Regions from separate parts of the Mucilaginibacter sediminis genome, predicted to be linked through region 1. Evidence: riboswitches for the same ligand, from Rfam matches in the RefSeq annotation. Region 1 holds a riboswitch; the other holds the start of a gene.
The links. Region 1 has a riboswitch for S-adenosylmethionine ahead of ACFGVS_RS15380 (peroxiredoxin family protein). Riboswitches for the same ligand answer to the same signal wherever they lie in the genome.

Region 1 (7,901 bases):
CTTCGGGCCAGGTAATTACAGCGTTTGGATCGGCGTTGGACGCGGTACCTTTGCGGGCCGAAAAATAGTGCAGCCCCGCCCAGGCGCTTACGTTTTGGGCCGGCGTTCCATAATCGTCCTTACAGCAATAGTTTAGGTACCAGAGCAGGTAAGGCGAATCGAAGCCGTTATCTTTCAAATATTCGTTAAATGATATCCTGTCCAGCTTCCGGTAGGCATCATCGGCCGAACTATTATCCAAAGGGATATCAAAGGCATACCTGCCATCGTTGCCCTTCGCGTTTTTTAGCTGGATAACCAGGGCAAAAAAACGGATGATCTGTTTCCTGTCGCTATCGGCCACACCAAAATCGGGTACTATGCCCTCCTGCCAGTGGCCGTTTATCAGTAGCCGCTCTTCAGGGTCAAAGCATAGGTAAAACTCGTTGTAAAAGGGCAGTCCTTTTTCGTCAAAATGGGTAATTACGTTATGTTCCTGCAAAAATTCAATTAGCAGCTTATCTTCGTTATTTACAATGGGGATATAATGCGCACCTAAAGGATAGGCCGATACTTCATTCGTTCCGAAGTAAGCATTACCGCCAACATGATCTTCCAGCTCCAGCAATTGAAAATTTGTTTCGCCCTGCTTTAACAGCCACCTGGCCGCCGATAGGCCCGAAATACCGCTGCCTATAATTAATATTTTAACCGTTTGCTGTGTGGTGGGCGCCGGCATGGGCAGTTTATCGCGCAAGGCATGGCCGGCTTTGGCATTGGGGCCGGCCAATTTGCCTTTTATATGGGCATACTCCGGTTTACCACCGCTTAACCTGCGGATGCAGCCATTAAGCAATATGGCCCCGGTAACCAAACCCGCCTGCAAAATAAACCCGCGGCGACTGGTCGGCTTCATCCCGCTGCTGCGGCTATAAAACGGTCGACCACTCATCCTCAAAATATTTTACCAGTATCTGGTTGTTCAGTTTGTTAACCTGCGCCGGTACCCTGGCCATATCCGCCGGAAAATATAACATCTGCTCCAAACAGGCTTTCGACATAAAACGCAGGCCCGGCAAATAATGATCGGGCACTTTGTATACCGGCTTGGTCATGGCCATAATATAGCCCCACTCGCCAAACGAGGGCACATAGTTATGGTAGGGTACGGTATGCAAACCAACTGATTGCAGGGTTTTCTCCACCGTCCAGTATGATTTTGGCGCCACATAGGGCGAGGTGGATTGTATCACCATAATGCCATCGGGGTTAAGCAAATGCTTTACAATGGCATAAAAAGTATTGGTATATAGTTTGCCAACCGAGTAATTGGAAGGATCGGGAAAATCAATAATAATGGCATCATAGGTTTTGTGCTGCGCCCGGGCCCATGAAAAGGCATCGGCATTCATCACGGTTACTTTAGGCGATAATAACGAGCGGCGGTTCAGCTTCAGCAGCATATCATTGGTGCGGAACAGTTTGGTCATTTCTTTATCCAAATCAACCAAAGTAACGGTTTCAATCTGCGGATACTTTAAAATTTCACGTACGGCCAGTCCGTCGCCGCCGCCCATCACCAAAATATTTTTGGCATCGGGCAGGGCCTGTAATACAGGGTGAATGAGCGCCTCGTGATAGCGGTATTCATCAACCGAACTAAATTGCAGGTTACCATTTAAAAACAAGCGCAGGTCGCGGCCTTTTTTGGTGATGATGATACGTTGGTAAGGCGTACTTTTCGAAAAAATGATGGTATCGCTATAGGTTAAACTTTCCGAAAAACTGGTAATGGTATTGGCATACACAAAACCAACCAGCAAGGCCAGCATACTGATGATGGACGCGCTTTGCAAATATTTAGCCCCTTTAATTTCGTGCCTGAAATTGATACACGTAATTAAAGCTACCAGTACATTCAGCATACCAAACAGGTAGGCTGTGCGCACCAAACCCAGGTATGGGATAAGCAACAGCGGGAATACCAGCGAGGCTATTAAAGCGCCTATATAATCAAAAGTGAACACCTTTGATACCAGGTCTTTAAACTCAAACCTATTTTGCAAAATACGCATCAGCAACGGAATTTCCAGCCCTACAAGGATGCCGGTAAGGGATATCAGTCCGTATAATATAATACGGAACGAACTTACACTTTCAAAAACAAGGAACAGGATAGATGAGCTTGTACCGCCCACCAGGCCAACCAGTATTTCGATACGGATAAACCAGGCCAGCAGGTTTTTATCAAAGTATTTGGATACCCATGAACCCAGCCCCATCGAAAAAAGGTAAACCCCGATAATGGTAGAAAACTGGGTAACCGAATCGCCCAGCAGGTAGCTGGCCAGTGTGCCCGCTATCAGCTCATAAATAAGCCCGCAGGTGGCGATAATAAAAACCGATACGAGTAAAAGAACGGGAAGTTTTTTGTTCATGACTATTATTTATGATAAAACCTAACCCCGTATCCCGAGTGCGCTACGGTGCCGTTGTAGCTGGCGTTGCGTTGCACATCGTTACTTTGCCAAAAGGCCAGGCCATCAAAAGCGGCATATGAATAATAGCCTACAATGGCGGCCACAATGGCTATGTATATTGCGTTTGATCCTATGGCTCCTGTTTTCATTATTCGTCATCTTTTTGATAGGGTGAAAAATCGCTGTTCATCCAGCGGTTTGTTTCAAATTTGCGCATCCGGTACCAGCAGTATAAGGGATAAAGGCAAAGCAGCAGCAGCGTAACCAATACATTGCGCCATAGGGTAACACTTTCGGTAACCTTAATAAACAGCGATGAAACATCCCTTGTGCCTGCATAAGGATAAATGTTGATGTGGTACTTACCGGCAGGAATTTCTGACAAAAGCACAGTTTGTGTATATGACCCTTCCGACCAGCTTTCGCCGTCCTCATAACCATGATAATACTCAATATCCTTTGATATGCTCCAGGTTTGGTTGTCCTTTTCGCTTACCAGCTCCACCGTTGCCGACAGCCAGTTGTTATCAACCTGCGAGTTCAACTCAAACTCTAAAGGTACAGGTCCATCAGGTATGATAAATGTGGGGGTTTTAAAGGACTTAAACTCATAATTGCCATTAGCATCAGGGGCAAAGGAGTTTAAGGAATCGGCCGGCGCAGGCGCTGTGCGGTTTCTTAAAGAATCAAGCGCGGTGCTTACATGTTTTGACGTATCCGGCACATGGGGAGGCATAGCTAATGCATAAGTATCAGATAGTAATACCTTTTCGGGCCTAAGCCAAATAACAGAAAGCTGCACCAGCAGGAACGCTAATGCGGCAATGCCGCTTATTTTATAAGCGGCCAGCCACCTGGCTTTGTATTTTGATGGCTGGTTTGCACCAATACCAATTTTTTCGGGAAGGCTTTCAACAGGTATATTAAAAGCCGCCGCTATTTCCGCCTCTTCCAGGTATTCGCCCAGGTACCAATCGGTAACATACTTTTTGATGTTTTCCTCGCTGGTGAGCATATAAGGCGGATCTATGAACTCTTTAGCTCTTAATTTTTCGGCGGATATATCCCAGTCGAACTCACCTATCATGGCCGTTATAACCGGGCTGTAAGCGTTATATTTAAGATAGGTATTGCCTTCATATTCGGCCTCGTTGCCATAAATACAATTTACACTTGCCAAATCGGGGTAAAAATTGGCGCCGGCTATCAGGCTCCAGTGGCCATCATACTCCGATAGAAAGGCATAGCCTTTGGCATAATTGTATAGCATGTATTCGCGCCACTCATACCGGGTTGCCCCCTCCTTCTTTTCCAGGTAGGCAATCAGCTTGTACTCCACACCTTTTAATGTACCTGTAGTGCCTAACGGCATAACAGGCTTAAATTTTAAAACGTGAATTTTCTGCTCAACATAAGGCCTGCCCGCATCATTAAAAAGCAGGTAAGACCGGCATTGCGGGCAAACTACAGCCTCACAGCCTATCTGATCATACAAAGTAATACTGTGCTGGCAACCGGGGCAGGTTATTTCGCTCGAAAAAGGGAACGCTTTGGGGTTTAGTGTAGCTGCCATATTACCTTTTTACTTCGTTTTTCTGTATTTCCACGCCTTCAAAAAAAGCGATAACACCCTGGTAAATAGCGCGTGCCTTATCGTCGTTCTGTTTTTGATAGTTGGATAAAAACACATCAAAAGTGGCCATACCATACTCTGGCCAGGTATGGATAGACATATGCGATTCGGTTAAGCAGACCACAGCCGTAAAGCCGCCGCCATCAAAATCGTGGTAAACTTCGCCAACTTTGGTTAGCTGATAGGTATCGATGAGCTGATTAAACAACTGCCTGCAGGCCGCACTTGATTGTAACAGGTTAGGTTTATCGGTACTGAATTCAGATAATAAATGTAATCCGGGTTTATAAGGCATCAAGGTTATTCATTTTCGGGAATAAATATATAAAAATTATTTGATGGGAATATGGGCGAGGCGAAAAACAAGTATGGCGGAGCCTCGCCGGGGTGAGTCGTGACTAGCGTTCAAAACCGGCGTTCCCCCCTTCCCATTTCATGACAATTAAATTATATAATGTCTATGTATTTAGTAGATATATATTATACATTTGCATCATCAAACAGTTCTTTAATTTAATTATCAAGAAAGACGGAGGGAAAGGCCCTATGATGTCTTAGCAACCTGTAAGCCCAATTGTTATAAAGGTGCTAATTCCTGTCCGCTATTAATTCGCGGAAAAGATAATGTATGTTACGTTACCGGCAGCTTTATAGCTGCACTCATCATATCGTTATCGTCCAAATTTCTTGTTTAATTAAGTTTCAGCGCTTTTAATCCTGCATTAAATGCAGTTAAAAATTTACGTTATGAAAATTAAACAGCTACTCATCACCTGCTCATTATTAATAAGCGGCTATTTGGCCGGGGCGCAAACCGTAACGCCGGCTCCCCTACCCGTATCAACTGATCGCGGTTATATCGTTAAAACCGGCGATCAGGCTCCCGACGATTTTAAACTGGTGCTTGCCGATGGCACCCAAACTTCATTAAAACAGCTTCGGGGTAAGGTAGTTATCCTACAATTTACCGCCAGCTGGTGTAGCGTATGCCGCCAGGAAATGCCCCACCTTGAAAAAGATGTATGGCAGGCCTATAAAAACAAAGGCCTGGTACTTATCGGGGTCGACAGGGATGAGCCGCTTGAAAAAGTGCAGCATTTTCAGCAGGAAATGAATATCAGCTACCCGCTGGCGCTTGATCCTGGTGCTGATATTTTTGGTCGATTTGCCAACAAAAAAAGTGGTGTAACCCGCAACGTGGTTATTGATAAAGACGGCAAAATTGTATACCTCACCCGCCTTTATGATACCCAGGAGTTTGCATCGATGCTAAAAGTAGTTGATGCATTGGTGAACAATAAAACTGCATCTGTAAACTAAAGCTTAAAGCAGAATGCTAAAAGCTAAATTGATTTAGGTTCATCAAATCTGTTTGTGATGTTAATTACCCGGCAATCGATGTTCAGGACACTCTTAATATTAAATTGCCCAAACTACTATCTATATATCAAATTGTTATGAAAACAACAAGAACACCTTTTCCAAGCGTATTCCCTGCCAGTAAATTCGTACCGTTCTTCTCCGCTTCTGTTTACCTGTATATGCAGGGTATGCGTTGTTGCTGTTAAATAACAGCAACGGTTATTAGCCCTGGGTCCCCTGCTGCAGCTGGCCGCCTCTGCTTATAACCAATACAATCAACAATCATTTACCGGTACTATAAATTCAACAGCGGGCATTGCTATGCCCAAAATATTGTTGGCTGGCTTTGCTGTACTGGCAATAAAAACTATTAATCATTAACTATCATGTTAAAAAACTACAAATTTTTACTGGCAATCCTGTTGCCTTTTTTTCTCATCCAAACAGTTGCAGCGCAATCTGTTAAAATAAGCGGTACGGTAACCGCTAAATCCGATGGCTTGCCCCTACCCGGTGTAAGTGTAGCTGTTAAAGGCACCACCAATGGTGCACAAACCGACACCAACGGCAAATTCAGCCTGAACGCCAATATTAACGATGTGCTTAAAGTGTCCTATCTCGGTTTTGCAACGCAGGAAATTACGGTTAAACAAGCCGAAACCAACCTGCAAATTGTGCTGCAGGATGCCCCCAACTCGCTTAACGAGGTGGTGATAACAGCGCTCAATATCTCAAAAGATAAAAAGACCTTGGGCTATTCGGTTCAGGGTTTAAAATCAAAAGATATCTCGGAGGCTAAGGAAACCAACCTGGTGAATGCGCTGGCAGGTAAAATTGCCGGTGTACAGGTTACCAACAGCCAGGGGGATATGGGTTCGTCGCGCATCATTATCCGTGGCGAAACCTCGATAGGAAACAACAATCAACCTTTATTTGTGGTTGATGGCGTCATTGTAGATAACAGCCAGTTTTTAGGCACCAATGGTTCAAGGGATTTTGCCAACGCCATAGCCGATCTTAACTCCGAGGATATCGAATCGGTAAGTGTGCTTAAGGGGCCAAACGCGGCGGCACTTTACGGCTACCGGGCCGCGGCGGGTGTTATCCTCATTAAAACCAAAACAGGTAAAGGCACAAAAGGGCTTGGCGTTACCATCAACTCCAACACCAGCTTCTCTACCGTAAACATTCTGCCCGATTACCAGAACGAATACGGACAGGGATCAAACGGCAAGTTTAGCTATGTAGACGGCAAAGGCGGCGGCGTTAACGATGGCGTTGACGAAAGCTGGGGCCCCGCTTTGGATGGATCGCTTATTCCGCAGTTTTACTCCAACGGCCAGGCTGTTCCGTTTGTAGCCCATCCGGATAATGTAAAAAACTTTTTTAATACGGGCGTTACCTTAAATAACGGCGTAGCACTGGCAGGCAGCAGCGATAAGGCCGACTACCGCCTGTCGTACAATAACCTGCACCAAACGGGTATTGTTCCTAACACCTCGCAGGGCCGTAACTCGTTTTTATTAAACTCCACCTTCAAGCTTAGCCCTAAATTAACGGTTACTACCATTGCCAATTATATTAAAGACGACGCCGATAACCTGCCCGGCGCCGGTGGCAGGCGTGCAACCAGCACCATGTTACAGTTTACATGGTTTGGCCGCCAGGTTGATATCAGCCAGCTTAAAAATTATAAAGATGCAAACGGGAACACCTTTAACTGGAACAACAGCTACTATAGTAACCCTTACTGGCTGGCTTATGAAAACACGGTAGGGCAACACAAAAACCGCATTATAGGAAGTGTGGAGCTGAATTATAAGATCATTGAAGGCTTATCGGCCAATTTCCGCACCGGGACTGATTATTATAACGACAGGCGCAAAATTAAAGTAGCTTACGGAACCAACGGCACCCCATTCGGGTCATACGAAGAAGACGCTTACACGGTAAACGAAACCAATACCGAAGCCAGGCTGCAATACACTAAAAAGCTGAATAACGATTTCTCGTTAGATGTTTTGGGCGGTGGCAACATCAGCACCATATTAAATGAGCAAAACGACCAGGTGGCACCTAAACTGGCGGTAGCGGGCTTGTACACATTAAGTAACTCGCGCGATCCGCTGGTATCATCCAATTACTATGGCAAGCTTAAAACTTACAGCTACTTTGCATCGGCACAAATAGGTTTTAAAAACTACGCCTTTATTAACCTTACCGGCCGTAACGATTGGTCGTCGACCCTGCCTGCGGCCAACCTATCCTACTTTTACCCTTCGGTTAACGGCAGTTTGATACTATCAGAGGCGCTTGATATTAAAAGCGACATTTTAACCTACGCCAAATTACGCGGGGGATGGTCGAAAGTGGGTAAGGCAACAACCCCTTACCAACTCATCAATTACTACAATTTCACCGCTCCTTTTGGTTCAAACCCGCAGCAA
Region 2 (7,901 bases), 2.7 Mb from region 1:
TGGCAGCCGATGAGGTTTAAAACAGTGTTTGCTGCCGGCATTTTTCAATGGTGTACCAGCCCGTACCAGGGTGTTTCACCCCGTACCACCCCGTACCAGGTTGTTTCAGGGTGTGTCATCCCGTACCGGTACACACACTTTTGGGCTTGTAATGCTTGCTTGATTAACCAACACGCGGTTGGTAAAGGCTAAGCTTTTTGTAATACAGCCCTGTAAGTACTTTATTAAACATAAAAAGCGACGGATTATAACCATCGCTTTTTATGTTTTAACCTCCGGCCGTCACTCGCCTTCAAAAAAGTCTATCAATCCGCCAAAGTAGCTATGGGTCCAGCCATCGGCAATGTCATCAAAATCCTCATCGGGTATGTTGGTGTGCCTAACTTCGGCAGATGTGCCTTGTTTATCGGGGTGTAGTTTTATGGTAACTATTGAATCGTCTGATTTACCTTCAAAATACCATTGCTGTACAATTTTTTTGCCGGGCTCAAATTCTATGTTTTTACCAACAATGCTGCCATCCCACATAGAGAATTCCGACCCTGGTTCGGTACTCATTTGAGCTGTTTCACCTGTCCATAACTCAATAGTGACGGGATTGGTAAGGGCCATATAAATTTCGTCGGGCGTTGCCGGTATGCTGTAGTATTTTTTAAAATCTTTCACCTGCGCAATTTAGCAAGATTATTTTAAACGTTTACAGGTCCTATTGGTAATACCACACGACCGTAAACCTCATTTAACACATTGGCAATACCAGTGTATATAGCCGATGCGCCGCAAATAATACCCTCGTAACCCGCCAGGTGTTTAATAGCAGGATTACCTGTTGCATCGCCCGCCACTAATAAAAAGAATAATATGGTTAGCGATCCAAAAACAAACTGCAATGCGCGGTTCAATTTTAACGTGCCAAAAAACAAAAGCAAGGTGAATACTCCCCAAACTGATAAATAAGCACACATAGCGCCTTCAGATGCTGCTGTAGCCCAGCCCAGTTTTGGCATTACAATAAGGCCAACTAACGATAGCCAGAAAAATCCGTACGATGTAAATGCAGTTAGCCCGAATGTGTTATTCTTTTTTGCCTCAATAACGCCTGCAATAACCTGTGCCAGGCCGCCGTAAAAAATGCCCATAGCCAGTATCATGCCGTTCATTTCAAAAAAACCGGCGTTATGGATGTTTAACAAAACGGTGGTCATACCGAAGGCGCAAAGGCCAAGCGGCGCCGGATTAGCAATGCCGTCCTTTACAGGGGCAGGTGTAGTAGGGATCATGTTGGTTTAGTATTAGTTGGTTTATAACGCAAGCTAATTGATTTATGATTATTTTACAATTTTATTTACAACTCTGCACTTACTTTTGCGTTAAGCAAATACCTATGCAAAAAATAGTATTGATACGCCACGGCGAAAGTATTTTTAATCTCGAAAACCGTTTTACCGGTTGGGAAGATGTCGATTTGTCTGAAAATGGCTATCAGCAAGCCCACAAAGCAGGGCAGATCCTTAAAAAAAATGGTTATAACTTTGATGTCGGTTTTACCTCGTATTTAAAGCGATCAATTAAAACCATGCATTTTATATTGGAGGAGTTGGATCATTTATGGATTCCGGTTGAAAAATCATGGCGGCTTAATGAACGTTTTTACGGCGCTTTACAGGGAATGAACAAAGATGAAGCCATAGCCAAATACGGTGCCCAACAGGTTCAAAAATGGCGGCGCGACCCCAATGAACACCCGCCTGCTGTTACCCGCGATGATCCACGGTTTCCCGGTCACGATTTGCGCTATAAAAATTTAACAGATCGCGAGCTACCACTCACCGAAAACCTTAGCGAGACAATGGATAGAGTATTGCCCTTTTGGAACGAAACCATTGTAAGTGCCTTGCGCCGCAACCAAAAGGTAATTGTGGTTGCCCACGGCAATAGCCTGCGTTCATTAATTAAATACATAGATTGCCTTACCGATGAGCAGGTGACTCAACTTGAAATCCCCACAGCCACACCCTGGGTTTATGAACTGGACCACGGGTTAAACCAGATAAGGCATTATTATTTAGATTGAGATTTGATTTTCATGGAGATATGCAGCGTATTTGTTTATCTTAGTCGTCCCGATTAACTATAAACCATACGCTAAAACAAAAAATGAAGAAGTCTGATATTTATGAAATAACCATAAAGATACTTGGTGTTTACTTGTTGGTTTCCAACCTATCCAAAGTCCCCGGTTTTTTCACCTTTTTAAAAACGTTTAATGCTCTTTCAGGCTCCGACCATGCTTCTGAGCAAATGAACCTGTTTTGGTTAAATATCATAAACTTTATTTTTATACTGGCCTTGTCTATTTTTTTAATAGCAGGTACGAAGTTTATTACCAGGGCAGTTACTAACGCAACAGATAAGCAAGAAAATGTAAAACTGTTTGCTGATAGAAAAGTGATATACGAGATAGCACTTATTATCATCGGTGGCCTGCTTATTGTTAATAACGTTCCTGATTTGCTGTACCGCATATACAACATGTCCAGCGAAAACGATAAAAACGCGGTAATATCATCGATAACAAAAGTATTTGTAGGTATTTTAGCAGTGGCCTTTGGTAAGCGCATAGCTATCTTTTTTGCGAAATAATAAACAGATACTAAATCCCTACAAATAAGAGAGGCCCGTCCGGGCCTCTCTTATTTGTAAACTCAATAAAGTAGATTTAATATACATTGACGCGCTGAGGCCCGCTTATACTGACGCCAGGCCAACCCCGGTAAGCTGACCAGCAAATGCAACAAATGCCTTTCCTTCAGCTATTTGCGATTGGTTATCAATCAGGTTTTGTAAATTAACTTTTCCAATCACAAATTTATAATCACCTGAGTAATAGCGCTCTTTTATGGATATAAATTTCAAATCTTCTACCAAACGTTCGTCATCATACCTTAAATAGATGTCAAACTCTACATTATTGGTAAATTGAAGCCCGGTTTTTTCCTTGGCTTTTTTGTATTCATACTGATAGCTATAGCGCAATGCTGCTATATCTGATAGCACGGCCGATCCGGTAGGATGGCCGCCGGCGCCTTTTCCAAAAAAGAATTGTTGGTCGGCAAAAGCGGCCTGCACTGTTACACCATTGTACTCGTACTCCACGTTATATAAAAATTCGGTACTGTTAACAAATTTAGGCAATACAAACATGGCCACATTGCTATCGTCCAATTCTTTAGCTACCGGAACCAGTTTAATTTTCAGATTCTTTTCGCGGGCATATTGTAAATCCTGGGCAGCAAGGTTCTGTATGCCTAAATTAAAAACTTCATCTGGCTGTACTATAACGCCATAGGCATGTGCCGCAGCAATTACCAGCTTATATTTGGCATCGTAACCACCTACATCGCTGGTTGGGTCGGTCTCGGCAAAACCAAGGTCTTGCGCCTGTTTTAAGGCGCTATCATAATCAAGCCCCTCAATAAAGCCCTTGGATAGAATATAATTAGATGATCCGTTAAAAATTCCACTTATAGAGTGCAGTAATTCATTATCATAATACTCTTCCAGATTACGGATAATAGGGATGCTACCGCAAACCGCGCCCTCGTATAATAATGACGTGCCATGCGTATGCTGTAGCTCAATCAACTCTTCCAAATGAAGCGCTATCATTTTTTTACTGGCCGATACCACGTTTTTTCCGCTGCTTAATGCTCTTGATACTATTTCAAAAGCCGCCTCGGTATCGTTAATTAATTCTACAATGGTATTAATCTCTGGGTTGTTCAGCAACTCGTCTCTATCTGTGGTGAATAAATCTGCCGGCAGGGACCTTTCTTTGTGCGGATCCTTGATAGCAAATTTTACAATTTCGATGTTTAAATTTTTTGTCTTGATGATATCATATAACCCCTGTCCAACTACGCCAAATCCAAATAATCCTATACTTAACTTTTTACTCATTACGCTGTACGTTGCAATTCTATAATTTTTCCTTTTACATCAGTTTTAAAAAACGATGTGATAATATTTGTTAATGCTTCTGTTTCAATTAAAAAGCCATCGTGGCCATAAAACGAATCCAGTTCGGCAAAGGCCGATTTGGGAATATGCCTGAACAGGTATTCCTGCTCTTCGATGGGAAATAACACGTCCGACTTGATGCCAATAACCAGGGTACGGGCTTTGATAAGGCTTAGTGCTTTCTCAACACCATTTCGGTTACGGCCCACGTTGTGCGAATCCATCACCTTAGTTAAATACCAATAGCTATAGGCATTAAACCGGTTCACCAGCTTTTGGCCCTGGTAATCCTGGTAGGTTGATGCCTTAAAATTATCGGTTTTGCTATCAACCTCCTCCTGTTGTGTTATACCATAAGTTTTATAAGTACGGTAGGAGAGCAGCGCTATGCTCCTGGCAGCCTTCAAGCCGTTTTGCCCACCTTCGATAGTGTTATTGTTGAAGGTCGTGTCGGCACTTAAAGCCAAACGCTGCGACTCATTAAACGCGATGCCCCATGGCGAATGACGCGCGTTGGTGGCTATCAAAATAAGGTTTTTGATACGGTTTGGTTCAATAATACCCCACTCAATGGCCTGCTGGCCGCCCAATGAGCCACCAATGAGGATATGAATATTGCCGATGCCCAAATGGCTGGCTAATAACTGGTGTGCTTTTACTATATCTCTGATAGTAAACTGCGGGAATGTTAAAAAATACGGCAAACCAGTTGCCGGATTCGTGCTTAAAGGGTTGGTTGTACCGTATGGCGAACCCAAAATATTGGCACAAACTATAAAATGTTCTTCCGGGTTGAATTTATTTCCAGTGCCCACAAAACCTTTCCACCAATCAAAAACATCGGCATTAGCTGTCAGGGCGTGGCATACCCATACCACATTGTCCCGCTCCTTGTTTAAGCGGCCATACGTATGAAAGCCTATCTCCAGTTGCTGTAGTTGTTCGCCCGATTCCAGCTCAAAAGTTTGTGTGTACTTAAATATTTCTGTATTCATTCTTCTATCATGGTTGATAGTGGTGAGTGGGCAGTAGTGAGTGGTGAATTTTTTATTCACTCACCATTCACCACTCACTACTCACCACTACGCTAATTCGGCTTGCGCCTCTTTTATTTTGGCAAATGCCTGTTCAAAATCTGCTTTTATATCGTCAATATGCTCAATACCAACCGCTACCCTTAACGATGTTGGAGTAACGCCTGCCGAAAGCTGTTCTTCATCTGATAGCTGCTGATGTGTTGTTGCCGATGGCTGAATGATCAATGTTTTAGCATCGCCCACATTGGCCAGGTGGCTTACCAGCTTCAGGTTATCAATTAATTTACCCGCTGCTTCTTTATCGCCATCAATCTCGAAAGACAACACCGCTCCGAAACCATTTTTCAGGTATTTTTTTGCTAATTCGTGGTACGGGGATGATGCTAATCCCGGATAGTTTACTGATGCTACCTGCGGATGCTGATCAAGCCATTTGGCCAGTTCCAATGTATTATCCACATGGCGTTGCACCCGCAATGATAGTGTTTCCAATCCCTGGATGTTGAGCCATGAGTTAAACGGCGATTGCGAAGGGCCAAAATCGCGCAAGCCTTCTACACGTGCACGAATAATAAACTGAATGTTGCCAAACGGACCGCCAATGCCAAACACATCTGCAAAAACCAACCCGTGGTAACCTTCGGATGGCTCGGTAAACTGCGGAAACTTTCCGTTGCCCCAGTTATAAGTGCCGCCATCAATAATAACACCGCCAATGCTGGTACCATGGCCGCCAATCCATTTGGTGGTTGATTGTACTACTACGCTTGCGCCATGCTCCAACGGACGGAATAAATAGCCGCCTGCTCCAAAAGTATTATCTACAATAAGCGGCAAGTCGTATTTTTTTGCCAGCGCGCCAACTTTATCAAAATCGGCAATTGTAAAACCAGGGTTACCTATAGTTTCCAGGTAAATGGCTTTGGTTTTATCATCTATTAAAGCTTCAAGGCTTTCGGCGGTATCGTCTTTGGCAAAACGCACATCAATGCCCAAACGTTTAAAGGCTACTTTAAACTGGTTGTAAGTGCCGCCATATAAGAATGGCGAGCTCACAAAATTATCGCCAACCTGTAATATATTATTTAACGCTATAAACTGGGAAGCCTGGCCCGATGCAGTGGCCAAAGCCGCAACACCACCTTCTAAAGCGGCAATGCGTTTTTCAAACACATCCGTAGTGGGGTTCATTAAGCGGGTATAAATATTGCCAAACTCTTTTAGTGCAAACAGGTTGGCACCATGCTCGGCACTTTTAAATACGTACGAAGTAGTTTGGTAAAGCGGTACCGCGCGTGAGCCTGTAGTAGGATCAACTTCCTGGCCGGCGTGTAATTGTAAGGTTTCGAATTTTAAGGCTGACATAGTTGTAGATTTTGAAAGGTTATAATTAAATTTTGTTGTTTAGATGGATTTTAGCAAGCTGATAAAATGTTTACCAGTTTTACAACACGTATGTTTTCAGGGATTGAAAAAAGGGACGTATTAAACATCAACAGCAGCAACACATACAAATATTGCCGATAGAAGGGCTAATATGTTGCATGTTACCGTTTTGGGTATTAAAAATGTTGCTTTTAGTAATTGTATTAAAACTTTTCATGGCTATAAATTTATATCCCCCGGTGTTATTTGCCGGGACAGGAATTGGCACCTTCTCCAAAATTGAAGGGTTGCCAGCGGGTCAGTGAGCCTGATCTCTCGCCGCTTCTTTATAAATCAATACCCGAACTATGCGGAGAATTGATTGACTATGGTATTGCTACCAAATAATGCTTCAAAGATAAGCGGATATTTATTTAAATACCAAATTTTATTTTTATTAAAAGGTGAAAGGGTAGATGTTACTTACCCTTTCGCCTGCTTAAACAACCTGTATATGCAAATGTTTTTTTAAACGGGAGTTTGTCGAATTAAGGAATTATTTAAATTTTCAAAATTCTGGAAATTCAAATAATTCGACAAATTCCGGTTTAGACAGAGGTTCATTCTGTTAATTCTGATTTCAGACAGTTGGGTTTGCTGAATAATCTTTCCAAAGTTCATCCAGCGTTTTGCCGGTTTGCTGTTTCCAGGTATCGTCGGTAAAAGTATGGTCGCGCATTTTGCCATCGAAAGTTTTCACAATTCCAGGCTTGCTTTTTTCCAGCCACGCCAGGAAACGCGCGGTAACGCGGTAACTGTTATCATAATTTTGAGTGGTCTTGTATGCCGGTAACGACCAGTTTGCTGCCGGATTATTAACGCCAAATTTAAACCGGGCATAATCGGCAATACCTTCTGTTAACCAGCCCGGGCCGGTGCTTTGGCCATAATCCTGTACAATGTGCATTACTTCGTGAGTTACTACATCAATGTCTTCCGGGCGTTGGTGCATCCAGCGCGAACTTATGGTAACAATGCCGTTTGCAGTTTCGGCAACGCCTTTGTAGCTGGTATCTATAATCATGGTAACTGCTTTCAGTGTTTTTTTGTTGTAGGCATTTGCCAGCTCAGGATATACTTTATAAAACGTGTTTATCAGTTTGGTTTTCAATGCGGTATCAAGCGTATTATCATAGTTGATAAAGGTAAGCTTGTAACCGTTTTTGTTGTAGTTACTGGTTTGCTGGGCATAGGAAGTGCCTGCCATCAGCATTAAAAACAGGATAGATAAGATTGATGTTTTTTTCATTGTTTTGGATAAATAGATTGAATTTCAAAACTACAATTTTAATTTAAACCCGAATATTAATACCATTCGTTTATCAGTATCGTTACATAAAAAGTTATTAATTTTGCCCGCATAACATTCATGGGAATTATCCCGACATCTATGACCGATAGCAACAATTTATACCAGTT

Region 2: another riboswitch for S-adenosylmethionine. It lies ahead of ACFGVS_RS04370 (O-acetylhomoserine aminocarboxypropyltransferase/cysteine synthase family protein); the one in region 1 lies ahead of ACFGVS_RS15380 (peroxiredoxin family protein).

What each region holds. Positions count from the first base shown of each region.
Region 1 is NZ_CP170602.1:3,767,101-3,775,001, forward strand. Features, by position in the region: gene ACFGVS_RS15355 (FAD-dependent oxidoreductase) at 1-931, opposite strand, end outside; gene ACFGVS_RS15360 (polyamine aminopropyltransferase) at 909-2,417, opposite strand; gene ACFGVS_RS15365 (hypothetical protein) at 2,423-2,608, opposite strand; gene ACFGVS_RS15370 (DUF4178 domain-containing protein) at 2,608-4,032, opposite strand; gene ACFGVS_RS15375 (S-adenosylmethionine decarboxylase family protein) at 4,034-4,387, opposite strand; SAM riboswitch class I at 4,607-4,720, shown strand; gene ACFGVS_RS15380 (peroxiredoxin family protein) at 4,840-5,412, shown strand; gene ACFGVS_RS15385 (SusC/RagA family TonB-linked outer membrane protein) at 5,841-7,901, shown strand, end outside.
Region 2 is NZ_CP170602.1:1,113,182-1,121,082, reverse strand. Features, by position in the region: gene ACFGVS_RS04405 (SRPBCC domain-containing protein) at 1-48, opposite strand, end outside; gene ACFGVS_RS04400 (SRPBCC domain-containing protein) at 283-666, opposite strand; gene ACFGVS_RS04395 (acetate uptake transporter) at 690-1,280, opposite strand; gene gpmA (2,3-diphosphoglycerate-dependent phosphoglycerate mutase) at 1,385-2,074, shown strand; gene ACFGVS_RS04385 (hypothetical protein) at 2,158-2,643, shown strand; gene ACFGVS_RS04380 (homoserine dehydrogenase) at 2,749-3,960, opposite strand; gene ACFGVS_RS04375 (homoserine O-acetyltransferase family protein) at 3,960-5,015, opposite strand; gene ACFGVS_RS04370 (O-acetylhomoserine aminocarboxypropyltransferase/cysteine synthase family protein) at 5,103-6,422, opposite strand; SAM riboswitch class I at 6,668-6,778, opposite strand; gene ACFGVS_RS04365 (basic secretory protein-like protein) at 7,063-7,731, opposite strand; gene ACFGVS_RS04360 (M20 family metallo-hydrolase) at 7,852-7,901, shown strand, end outside.